Regions from separate parts of the Clostridium facile genome, predicted to be linked through region 1. Evidence: riboswitches for the same ligand, from Rfam matches in the RefSeq annotation. Region 1 holds a riboswitch; each other region holds the start of a gene.
The links. A riboswitch is a leader RNA that binds a small molecule or an ion and turns the genes downstream of it on or off. The one in region 1 is predicted to bind thiamine pyrophosphate.
Positions count from the first base shown of each region.

Region 2: linked by a shared signal. The riboswitch ahead of H8Z77_RS01125 (energy-coupled thiamine transporter ThiT) and the one ahead of thiW (energy coupling factor transporter S component ThiW) in region 1 are both predicted to bind thiamine pyrophosphate.
Region 3: linked by a shared signal. The riboswitch ahead of thiC (phosphomethylpyrimidine synthase ThiC) and the one ahead of thiW (energy coupling factor transporter S component ThiW) in region 1 are both predicted to bind thiamine pyrophosphate.

Region 1 is NZ_JACOQK010000001.1:1,794,071-1,798,163, reverse strand. It holds gene H8Z77_RS07460 (4Fe-4S dicluster domain-containing protein) at 1-1,269, opposite strand, end outside; TPP riboswitch at 1,623-1,729, shown strand; gene thiW (energy coupling factor transporter S component ThiW) at 1,808-2,326, shown strand; gene thiM (hydroxyethylthiazole kinase) at 2,349-3,179, shown strand; gene thiE (thiamine phosphate synthase) at 3,160-3,801, shown strand; gene thiD (bifunctional hydroxymethylpyrimidine kinase/phosphomethylpyrimidine kinase) at 3,825-4,093, shown strand, end outside.
Region 2 is NZ_JACOQK010000001.1:286,786-290,878, reverse strand. It holds gene trxB (thioredoxin-disulfide reductase) at 1-868, opposite strand, end outside; gene nth (endonuclease III) at 1,248-1,883, shown strand; TPP riboswitch at 1,919-2,018, shown strand; gene H8Z77_RS01125 (energy-coupled thiamine transporter ThiT) at 2,058-2,675, shown strand; gene H8Z77_RS01120 (manganese catalase family protein) at 2,771-3,382, opposite strand; gene H8Z77_RS01115 (spore coat protein CotJB) at 3,386-3,646, opposite strand; gene H8Z77_RS01110 (spore coat associated protein CotJA) at 3,647-3,883, opposite strand.
Region 3 is NZ_JACOQK010000001.1:517,579-521,671, forward strand. It holds gene H8Z77_RS02165 (B12-binding domain-containing radical SAM protein) at 1-196, opposite strand, end outside; gene H8Z77_RS02170 (sigma-70 family RNA polymerase sigma factor) at 578-1,138, shown strand; gene H8Z77_RS02175 (zinc-ribbon domain containing protein) at 1,256-1,531, shown strand; TPP riboswitch at 1,628-1,736, shown strand; gene thiC (phosphomethylpyrimidine synthase ThiC) at 1,872-3,158, shown strand; gene H8Z77_RS02185 (YjdF family protein) at 3,525-3,941, opposite strand; gene H8Z77_RS02190 (hypothetical protein) at 3,919-4,093, shown strand, end outside.

The DNA of each region.
Region 1 (4,093 bases):
TTCCCGATCAGGATCTATTTTTTTGATTGCTTCTACAACAGCGTTTGCAACACCACCACTTACAGCGAAGCCACGACCTGCACCTGTACCTTCATTCAATGGTTCATTGCCTTCCAGCAGGTTGAAATCAATATTCTTCGCTTCAAACATCCCCATAATTTCTTCAAAAGTCAATACAAAGTCAACATCACTGCGGATACTTCTTCTGGATGCTTCTAGTTTTTTTGCGGAGCATGGGCCAACAAATACCACTTTACAATCTGGATGTTCTTTTTTGATTAAACGTGCGGTCAGTACCATTGGAGTTAATGCCATGGAGATATAAGGCGCAAATTCTGGGAAGAGTTTTTTTGCCATAACAGACCAGGAAGGACAACAGGAAGTTGCCATAAATGGCTGTTCTTCTGGAACTTTCTTCAAGAAATCTTCTGCTTCTTCAATCGTACAAAGGTCAGCGCCAACAGCTACTTCTACTACATCGGCAAATCCCAGGTGGCGCATTGCGTCTTTGATTTTTTCAGGAGTTGCTTTTGGACCAAATTGTCCTAAAAATGCTGGGGCAACAGCGGCAATCACCTGGTCACCTTTTTTGATAGATTGGATTAACTGGAAGATTTGGCCTTTATCCGAGATAGCGCCAAATGGACAGTTTACAATACACATACCGCAGGATACACACAAATCATAATTAATTTGTGCACGGCCGTGTTCATCTGAGCCAATTGCGTTCATTCCACACGCTTTTGCGCAAGGACGTTCCATTTTTTGAATAGCACCATAAGGACAGACGGTTCTACAACGTCCACATTTAATACATTTTTCTTGGTCAATTACGGATTTTCCATGTGCGTCAAAGCTAATTGCCCCTTTTGGACAGACTTCGGAACATGGATGTGCTAAACATCCCTGGCATAAATTTGTCACTTCAAATTTCTTTTCCGGGCATTTGTTGCATGCAAAAGAGATAATATTTACCAGTGGAGGGTCATAATATTTTTCCGCAATTGCACTTTCAAAGATACCATCAGAGATTGGTTTGTTTTCATCTACTGGACGCAGTGGTAAACCAATACATAAACGCAGACGTTCCCCTACAATCGCACGTTCCAGGAAGATACTTTCACGGTAAGTAGCAATTTCGCCTGGAATAATTTTGTATGGCAGTTCTTCAATTTTTTTTGCGTAGTCTCCGCCTTCATAAGCCATACGGGCTACTTCGGTAAATACTTTACGGCGGATATCAGTTACAGATGTATAAATACCTCTCATGAAACAATTCTCCTTTTGCCTGTTAGTTTGTTTTTCATCGGCCAAAAATTGAGGACAATTTGCGCACAACAAGACCATTATCTATTATAGATAATACCATTTTTCTACCTTATTTTTCAATTGATTATCTTCCTAAAGATTGTCCTGTATCCATAGAAAATAATAAGAAAAATACACAAAAAATTTGCTGATTTTTCTTGTGTTATCACAAAATAAAATGCAATAAGCCAAAATATTCAATATTTTTTTGTGATAATTGCAGAATTTAGAATAATTTTTTTGGTGTTTTATCAATTTAGCATTTTTATTGACAAATAAAAAAACCAGTGCTACAATAAATTTAAAAATAAATAGAATATAAGCCGGGGAGCTTGTGATAGCAGGCTGAGAGGAAGTCATCAACTTCGACCCATAACCTGATTTGGATAATGCCAACGTAGGGATGTTGCGGAATGATAAAATTGCGGAATATGCTGGTGGCATATTCCGTTTTTTGTTTGTCTGGATCGGATCGGCTGTGTTCAAAAGGAGTGTTTTTATGAATTATCAAATTAAAAAACTAACAACTGCGGCTGTATTGATTGCGTTAGGGGTAGTCTGTTCCGCATTTTACATCCCGGTAGGCGCGTCAAAATGCTTTCCAGTACAGCATGTTGTCAATGTAATTGCAGGGGTAACACTGGGACCTGCCTATGGATTTGGCATGGCATTTGCCACTTCGTTAATCCGTGTTTTATTAGGAACAGGAAGTTTACTTGCTTTTCCAGGTAGCATGGTAGGTGCCTTGCTTTGTGGGATATTGTATCAGTATTTTGGTAAAAAGCTTTATTTGGCCTATATTGGGGAAGTATTTGGCACTGGTATTTTAGGTGCTTTGGTAGCTTATCCAGTAGCTACACTAATCATGGGGCAAGAAGCAGCGGCATTTGCTTATGTGGTACCATTTTTGGTAAGCACAGCGGGAGGAGCTACCATGGCTTTTGTGTTATTATGTGCTTTAAAAAGGGCAAAAGTGTTAGAACGTGTGCAAGTTTCCCTTGGTACAGCAAAACAATAAATAGAGTAGGAAGGTGCGAAATATGCTAGAAGGAATCATCCAAAACGTACGGGAACGGGTTCCCTTAATCCATTGTATTACTAATTATGTAACAGTAAATGATGTAGCCAATATATTGCTGGCATGTGGAGGCTCCCCGATTATGGCGGATGACCAGCAGGAGGTAGAAGAGATTACTTCTATTTGCGCTGGATTGGATATTAATATCGGAACATTGAATTCCAGAACAATTTCCTCCATGCTTTTGGCAGGAAAACAGGCAAATCGGTTGGGACACATTACCGTATTGGACCCAGTAGGAGCCGGTGCTTCCCAATTGAGGACGAACACAGCAAAATCTTTATTAGAAGAAGTAAAATTTACTGTTATCCGTGGAAATAGTTCTGAAATCAAGACGATTGCGGCGGGAAAAGGCAATACCCAAGGGGTAGACGCCAATGAATTAGACGCTATTACCGAACAAAATCTCCCGCAAGCGGTTGAATTTGCCACGAAGCTGAGTGAAAGTACAGGGTCTACCATCGCCATTACTGGGGCGATTGATTTGGTATGTGATACCACCCAGGCCTATGTCATCCGGAATGGACATCCTGTGATGTCTAAAATTACTGGTACAGGATGTATGTTAACAGGGGTGATCGCGGCTTATTGTGCGGCGAATTCAGATAGGGTTACCGAGGCAACTGTTGCTGCGATTGCGGCAATGGGGCTGTGTGGAGAATTGGCTTATCAAAAAATATGTGAAACCAATGGTGGGACTTCTAGTTTCCGCACCTATCTAATCGACGCCATGAGTAAAATGGAAGATGATATCCTGAAAGGAGGGGCGAAAATTGAAGTTTACACCAGATGATTTATTATTATATGCGGTTACTGACCGAAGTTGGTTAGGGGACCATGATTTGGTGGACCAGGTAGAAGAAACTATTTTAGCGGGGACGACAATCGTCCAATTGCGGGAGAAAGAATTGTCGGATAAAGATTTCCTAGCAGAAGCAGTCAAGATTCAGTCCGTTTGCCAGAAACATAATATCCCGTTTATTATCAATGATAATCTGGAAGTTGCGATTGCTTGTGGCGCTGACGGCATCCATGTAGGGCAATCTGACCTGGCAGCAAACCAGGTACGGGAACGCCTTGGGAAAGATAAAATTATTGGTGTATCAGCCCAAACAGTGGAGCAGGCTATACTTGCAGAACAAATGGGGGCGGATTATTTAGGGGTTGGAGCTGTGTTTTCTACCTCTACCAAATTGGATGCCAGTGATGTTTCGTTTGATACCTTAAAGCAAATCTGCAAGGCGGTATCTATCCCGGTTGTTGCCATTGGAGGAATCAATGCCCATAATCTGTTGCAATTATCTGGAAGCGGAGTCAATGGAGTTGCAGTTGTTTCCGCTATTTTCGCCCAAAACGATATTTCGAAAGCCACAAGAGAACTGCGTCAATTGGCGGAAAAAATGGTAAAAGCATAATCTTTGTATGCAAGGAGGGCGTGATGAAAAAAATATTAACAATTGCTGGGTCCGATTGTAGTGGAGGCGCGGGGATACAGGCGGATTTAAAGACGATTACAGTACATAAACAATACGGAATGAGTGTAATCACTGCAGTTACAGCGCAAAACACATTAGGCGTTGTTTCTGTGTGGGAATGTCCTGTGGAAATAGTATCTCAACAGTTGGACTGTATTTTCCAGGATATCACACCGGACGCAGTGAAAATTGGGATGATTCCAAATCATGAAATCGCCCATGTTGTAGCCAA
Region 2 (4,093 bases), 1.5 Mb from region 1:
CTCCATCAGCTGCCGCAGTAACTAACTGACGTACTTTTTTGGTACGAGTATCCCCTGCCACAAAAACGCCTGGAATATTGGTCTTACAATCTTCCCCTGCCACAATATAGCCATACTTGTCCATCTCAACCCAGCGGGAAAACATTCCATTGTTTGGTTGAGAACCAATTGCTACAAATACACCTACTACTGAAAGGGTTTCTTCCTGCCCTTTATGGGAAATCATTACCTGCTGCACTTGATCCGTTCCCGAAATCTTTGTAACTTCATATTCTAGATGGAATACAATATTATTGGTATTTTGTGCTTGCTGTACATACATAGGGCTTGCTTTGAACTGTTTGCTACGATGGATTAAATGTACAGTACGGCAAAATTTCGATAAATATAGAGCATCCTCTAAAGCGGTATTGCCACCCCCTACGACACACACGTCCTGTCCCTGAAAAAAGTTTCCGTCACAAATAGCACAATAGGAAACCCCTCTACCTTTCCATTCTTCTTCTCCAGAACAACCTAAATCCCGGTGTTTTGCTCCGGTTGCAATAATAACTGTTTTCGCATAATAAGTTTGAGTACCAGCAGTAATCGTTTTTATTCTCCCCAATAAATTAAGGTCGGAAATCTCTTCATAAATAATTTTTGCCCCTAAATTAGTTGCATGTTGGTATAGTTGGTTTGCAAACTCATACCCAGATATTTTTTCAATTCCAGGATAGTTTACAATATCCGGTGTATTAATAATTTGTCCTCCGTGCATCTGGTTTTCAACCACTAAAACGGAAAGGCCTGCACGCACACCATAAATAGCGGCAGAAAGCCCCGCTGTACCTGCTCCAATAATCACAATATCATAGTTAGAATTCAAAGTATATTCACCTCAGTTACGATTGATGTTTTTATAAAAAGATGTAGTTTGTCCAACATGTTAACGACATACTAAAAAATTGTAGAAGCCAAATAGTATTCAAAGCACCTTGTTCAATGGTATCGTGTTCATATTATAACAGCTTTACCATACACTAGAATCGCTTATATAGAAAGACATAGATTTGTATGAAACAAATTGTTACTTTATATTATACTACAAACAAACAAAAACAATCAAGAAAAATTTTAACTAGCCTTATGATACCAATATTTTTGCAAAAATAATCATATTATGTCGATAAAAAATAACTTGTGTAACTTTTTTCATTATGGTATAATAAATAATAATAATTACTAGTTTAAAAGAAGGTGGACATATGACAAAAAAAGACCGTGCGTTAAAAGCAGTGGAATTATTAAAACAACGGTATCCAGACGCTATTTGTTCCTTAACATACCAGCATCCTTATCAGCTCTTATTAGCAACCCGGCTTTCTGCCCAATGCACCGATGCAAGAGTAAATATTGTAACAAAAGATTTATTTGAACAATATCCCACCATGGAATCCATTGCTCAAGCGGATGTAAATGATATTATAGCGATTGTCAAACCCTGCGGATTGGGAAATACAAAAGGAAAAGATTTGGTAGGAATTTGTCAAAAATTAATCAGCGATTATCATGGCGAATTGCCCGATTCTATTGAAGAACTTACAAAATTACCAGGGGTAGGAAGAAAAACGGCAAACCTAATTATGGGGGATGTTTTCCATAAACCTGCTGTTGTAACCGATACCCATCTAATCCGTATTTCCAATCGTTTGGGGCTAGTTTCAGTAAAAGAACCAAAAAAGGTAGAAATGGAACTACGCAAAATACTGCCACCAGAGGAAAGCAGTGATTTTTGCCACCGTACAGTATTATTTGGGCGGGATGTTTGTAAAGCACGGGGACCAAAATGTGAAGGCTGTGACTTAGCCGAAATTTGTAAATCTGCTGGGAAAACAGGTTAAACTTGACAAATCATCCAAAAAAAGATAAACTAATAATTAGAAATCGGGGGTGCCATAGGGCTGAGAAGGAACTATTTCCTAACCCTTATACCTGATCTGGGTCATGCCAGCGTAGGGAGTATTATGCTGTAAAAATTCCAGCCTTTCTGCGTATTTGTAGAAAGGCTATTTTTATTGTTTTTTAATACAGCAAAATCTGTTCCGATTTCAAAAAATCATATGAACAGGAGAATTACTATGAAAAAACTCTTTTCTGTCAAATTAACTGTTAAAAATATGGCTTATATGGCGCTACTTTTAGCAATGCAAGTAGTGCTAACCTATGTAGACAATGTTATTCCAGAAATGCCACAAGGCGGTTCCTGGATATCATTTGCAATCATTCCAATCTTTTTAACCAGTTATTTAATGGGGGTTGGCTATGGAGTTATCGTTGGTTGTTTAGGTGCCATAATGCAATTTATTTTAGGATTAGCAAAATATTTTGGCCCTTGGTCTGTATTGTTGGATTACTTGCTTCCATTAGCTGTTTGTGGCTTAGCTGCCCTTTTACCAAATATTAAATTAAAAAAACGGGAAATATGTATCGGAGTAGTATTATCAATGGTTTTAAAATTTTTAAGCCATTACCTTTCTGGCGCGTTGCTTTTTGCTAGCTCTGCTCCAGAAGGACAAAATCCATTTTGGTATTCGTTTTATTATAACCTTCCTTACAATGCTATTACATTAGTTTCCAGTATTATTATTGTATCCTTGATTTATCCTCCGCTTAAAAAAGCAATTAAATTATAACAATACAATAGCATGCAAAAAGGGCCTTTCATCGATGAATAAACCCAATAAAATGGGTCTATTCAAAGATGATAAGGCTCTTTGTATATCTCAAGCTACTTTCTTTTCTTCTTGCGGTCAAATGCAGGGTTAAACGCATAGAAATTCTTGCTATTTAATTCATCTTGCACTTTTCTCAAGCTTTCACCAAAGCGTTGGAAATGTACAATTTCCCTAGCACGCAAAAATTTTAATGGATCCCTTACATCTGGATCATCAACTAAACGTAAAAGGTTATCATAGGTGGTCCGTGCTTTTTCTTCCGCAGACAAATCTTCAGTTAAGTCTGTAATAACGTCGCCGGTAGAGGAAAATGTTGCTGCTGTAAAAGGTGTACCAGAAGCAAACTGGGGATATACTCCTGTTGTATGGTCAGTATAATAAGCATCAAATCCGGATTTTTTGATTTCATCAATCGAAAGATTTCTTGTTAGTTGGTGAACAATAGCGGAAACCATCTCTAAATGTGCCAGTTCTTCTGTACCAATATCGGTCAATGTTGCTTTGGCTTCTTTATACGGCATACTATAACGTTGAGAGAGGTATCTCATAGATGCGCCTAATTCGCCGTGGGGACCGCCAAACTGACTAATTACTACTTTAGCAAGCGCTGGGTTTGGCTGAGAAATCTTTACAGGATATTGTAAACGTTTATCGTAACTCCACATGGGCTAATCCTCCATTTCCCAAGGCCATGGATCTTCTATCCAGTTCCATTTACGTTCCCCACTGGATTGTTCTACTCGAACAGGACCGTATTTGGCTGCATATTCTTCCATCGCCTTTTGTTTTGCTTGACGTTGCTGGTCAAAATATCTTAAAGCAGCTTGGTCAGTAGGATGAGTATCCAAATAAAGCTGAACATCATAAACAGCGAAAGCTGCTTCCTGCAACTTTTTCATTAACTGTTCCCGTTCATTTAATTTCATCATTTATGATTCCTCCTCCCCTACAAATGGCAAATCCAGTTCTGGAAAAATGGTTCCTCGTTCCAATGCTACATCGGTATCATAGGTACGTTTCCATTTTTGGATTGGAACATAGGCAATTGCTAAAGGAAGGCTATCAATATCTCTACACTCTGGCTGATTGGGTTTTATACAACGCAAACCAGAAGACATTGGCATAACTTCACTCATATATTCTTCAAATTTATAATTATTATCCAATGAACACAAACTCCTTTCTGTTTCAATTCAGTTTTATCCTATGAAAAAAAACATAAATAAGTTCACTTTCTCTCAATATTTCAAAAACACTTTCAATAAAACTAGACCATTTTCTAGTTTAAACTATATATAAAAAGTTGTTTTTATTCAAAAAAGCAATGTTTTTATTTTTTTAAGCCACAGCCTCTAAGCCTAACCGAAGGCTCAATA
Region 3 (4,093 bases), 1.3 Mb from region 1:
TGTAACAGGAAAAGCCCACAATATCCGGATGTTCCTCAAATAATTCCCGTAATATCAGCTCTTCCGGCTGGTTGATGGTGTATTCCCGTATTTCTGGCATAATGCCAGTATGTAGCTGTGTATATTTTTGTATACTTCGGATTGCCAAATTGGAATGGATGAACTTGGCGTTTAAAGATACTAGGATAAACTTCATATTCATTTCCTTCGATTGGTTAAAATTACATCAGAAAGCAAAGTTAAGCTCTGATGGTAAAATACATATTTTATTAGTATACCATATTTTTTGATTTATTTCATGAAAACATTTTAAAAAATCCGTTGCCCTATCAATCAAAACAAAACAACAAATTGATTTTATATAATCATAAAACTGTCTTATATGAGACAGTTTTTTAGAAAATCACCCTTATTTTTATGTTTTATTTTAGAATTAATAATAAAATAATCATATATATGTAAATTTTATCGTAAAACATGTCAAAATTGTGCAGCTTATCTGGAAAGAAAAAACTTGACAATTATCACGGAATAAGGTATGATAAGGGTAAATCATAGGAAGGTAAGGCAAAATTCTATGGAACATCCATACAATCCAGATGCTTTTCAAGCCAATGATCTGACTGAATCAGAAGCAGGGCGATTGGTGGAAACCTATATGGGGCTTGTTGTAAAACTTGCATCCAAGTTCCATGTGGACGGAATGGAGCAGGAAGACCTGATCCAAGAAGGGTTGATTGGGTTGCTAGACGCAATTCGCACCTATCAGTTGGATCGAGATACTTCGTTCCAGACATATGCCAGTACTTGTATCCGCAACAGGATTTTAAAAGCAGCTCAAAGTGCGGCTGCAAAAAAACATAGTTTGCTGAACCAATCCCTTCCTTTGGAAGAATCTATTGTAGTGGATTCTTCTGAGCCGGCAGACCCTGAGTTGTTGTTTCTTGCCAAAGAAAAACAACAGGAAATGAACCGGCAAATCAAAATACTTTTGTCTTCGTTTGAGAAGGAAACCTTGTTTTTGTATCTGCAAGGCTACAGCTACGATGCGATGTCAAAACGGCTGCATGTACCAAAAAAGTCGGTTGACAATGCCCTGGTTCGAATCCGGAAGAAGCTAAAGTTTTTAGTAAATTAGCGCATGTCCTATATCATCCATGGCCCGGTAGCTTAAAGCAGAGCGTTGTTTTTTCAAAGGTGATGGTGCGAATCCGTCTGGGGCAAATATTATTGTTATTTAAGAGAGGTTTTTCAAATGTACGAAGACAAAACATTAACTTGTAAAGAATGTGGAGCAGAATTTGTTTTTACCGCTGGTGAACAAGAATTCTACGCTGAAAAAGGGTTTGTTAATGAACCACAAAGATGTAAAAGCTGCCGTGATGCCCGTAAAAACGCATCCAAGGCAAGCAGAGAAATGTATACTGCAACCTGTGCTTCCTGTGGTGGAGAAGCAAAAGTTCCTTTCCAACCACGTGAAGACCGTCCAGTTTATTGCAGCGAATGCTTCGCTAAAATGAGAGAAGAATAATTTCTTTTTTTGATACCTTTTACCCGGGATTTTTATCCCGGGTTTTTCTATTTTACTTGACAATTTTTTGGTACTGTGGTAGGCTAATGGACAGAACTGAATAACAGGGGGAGCTTGTATGGCAGGCTGAGAGGAAGTAATCAAACTTCGACCCTAAGAACCTGATTTGGATAATGCCAGCGTAGGGATATAGGTTGTATTTCAGCAATACCTTCTTTGCGGTGGCAAAGCTGGGTATTGTTTTTTTATGCCCGGTGATACTCCGCCATTTGCTCGGCAGAGTTTAAAAATCCAAACCATGCAATGAAAGAAAGGATGTTTTGCCGTGTATACAACACAGATGGATGCAGCAAAAAAAGGAATTATCACCAAAGAAATGGCGGCTGTTGCCAAAGAGGAACAGATTCCGGAAACAGAGTTAATGGAACTGGTTGCGAAAGGCCAGGTAGTAATCCCTGCAAACAAAAACCATACCTGTTTAAAACCTCATGGGATTGGCAGCAAACTAAAAACAAAAATCAATGTTAATTTAGGAACCTCTAAGGACTGCCTGGATTTAGATGTTGAGATGAAAAAAGTAATGACCGCTGTTGATTTGGGTGCGGAAGCTATTATGGATTTAAGTTCATTTGGCGATACCCAGGTGTTCCGCAGAAAATTAACCGCCGAATGTCCAGCTGTTTTGGGTACTGTGCCAATTTATGACGCTGTGGTATATTATAATAAAGCGTTAAAAGCGATTACCTCCCAGCAGTGGATTGATATTGTAAAAATGCACGCCGAAGATGGTGTGGATTTTATGACCATCCACTGTGGCATCAACAAAGAAACCGCAAAGCGTTTTAAACAGGCAAAACGCCATACCAATATCGTCTCCCGTGGGGGTTCCATTATTTTTGCGTGGATGGAGCTGACAGGGAACGAAAACCCATTTTATGAGCATTTTGATGAAATTTTGGATATTTGCCAGCAATACGATGTTACTTTAAGCCTGGGGGATGCCTGCCGTCCAGGAAGCATCGAAGATGCGGGAGATATTTCTCAAATTGAGGAATTGGTTACCTTGGGCGAACTGACCATGCGGGCGTGGGAAAAGAACGTCCAGGTAATGATTGAAGGGCCAGGACATATGCCTTTGAACCAGATTCGTGCGAATATGGAAATTCAGCAGACCATCTGTAAAGGGGCGCCTTTTTATGTGTTAGGGCCTTTGGTAACCGATGTCGCTCCAGGGTATGACCATATTACCGCAGCCATTGGTGGTGCAATTGCCGCAACTTATGGAGCTTCTTTCCTCTGCTATGTGACACCGGCAGAACATCTTCGCCTGCCAACTGTAGACGATGTAAAAGAGGGGATTATCGCCTCTAAAATTGCCGCCCATGCCGCTGATGTTGCCAAAGGGGTAAAGGGTGCGAAAGACTGGGATTACCAGATGAGCGAAGCACGCCGCAACCTGGACTGGGAAAAACAGTTTGAGCTGGCCATGGACGGAGAAAAAGCAAGAAGATACCGTGCGGAATCCACTCCGGAACGGGAAGACACCTGTACCATGTGCGGAAAAATGTGTGCAGTACGCAATATCAATAAAATCCTGCGTGGCGAAGATGTAGACATCATGGATTAATAAACATAACAAAAAACAGCCAGCCTCATTTCAATAGGGCTGGCTGTTTACATTAGAGTAAAATTGAATCCATTTTGGTTCTGTCAGAGGGAAAGTTTTGAAACAATCAAAAACAATCCTATAAAAACATCGCAATAATCTTAAAGTACAGTGAAAAATATATCAGTGTGGCTTTCAATCCAATATTACGAAGCATAACCTACTAGACAGTCATTGCTTATAAACATGGAAAGTCAGCATTACTAACATTTTGGTGCTATACAAAAAGTTTACCATGATGATTTTCGCTTCATTTATGATAAGGTTATAAAAACGGCAGTATCAAAAATACTGGCAGTCGTAATGACTGCCAGTATTTTTTGTGGGTTAATGCCCTTTGTGTTTTTCTTTCCGCTTTTGTTGTTTTTGTTGGAAAACAAGTTCTTTTTGCTCCTGTTTCCGTTGACGGTTGCGGATACACCGTTCCTGCTTGCCCTGTTCCTGCATCTGTTTGAACGCCTGCTGCGCCTTTGTACCAACTCCGGTTTGGCGTAACTGTTTTTGAATCTGCCGTTGCAGGCGTTTCGGGTTATGGCTTTGCTGTTTTACCGCCTCGGTTTGAATTGCTGGGCTAAACCGCAGGGAATCCCAGTGATGAAGGAAAAACTCATAGATTTCTCCCTCTTTTGGTTCGGCTCCAAAAATAATTTTACAAGCCTCGTAATGGTTCCCCTGCTGCCGCTCAAAAATACCCACCCAAAAAGGGGGTTCAAACAGAACAGTGAATTTGGATATTGTGCCCATTGGCAAGCCCTCCTTAAACAATAAAATAGCACAAAGAAGGGACGACCAAGGAGGAGGGCTACTGGCAGCATCATCGCTGCGCCTGGACTACCAACCAGGCTGTGTTTTTATCTTTGCTACCTTGATTGTATCAAAAACAATAGGGTTTTTCA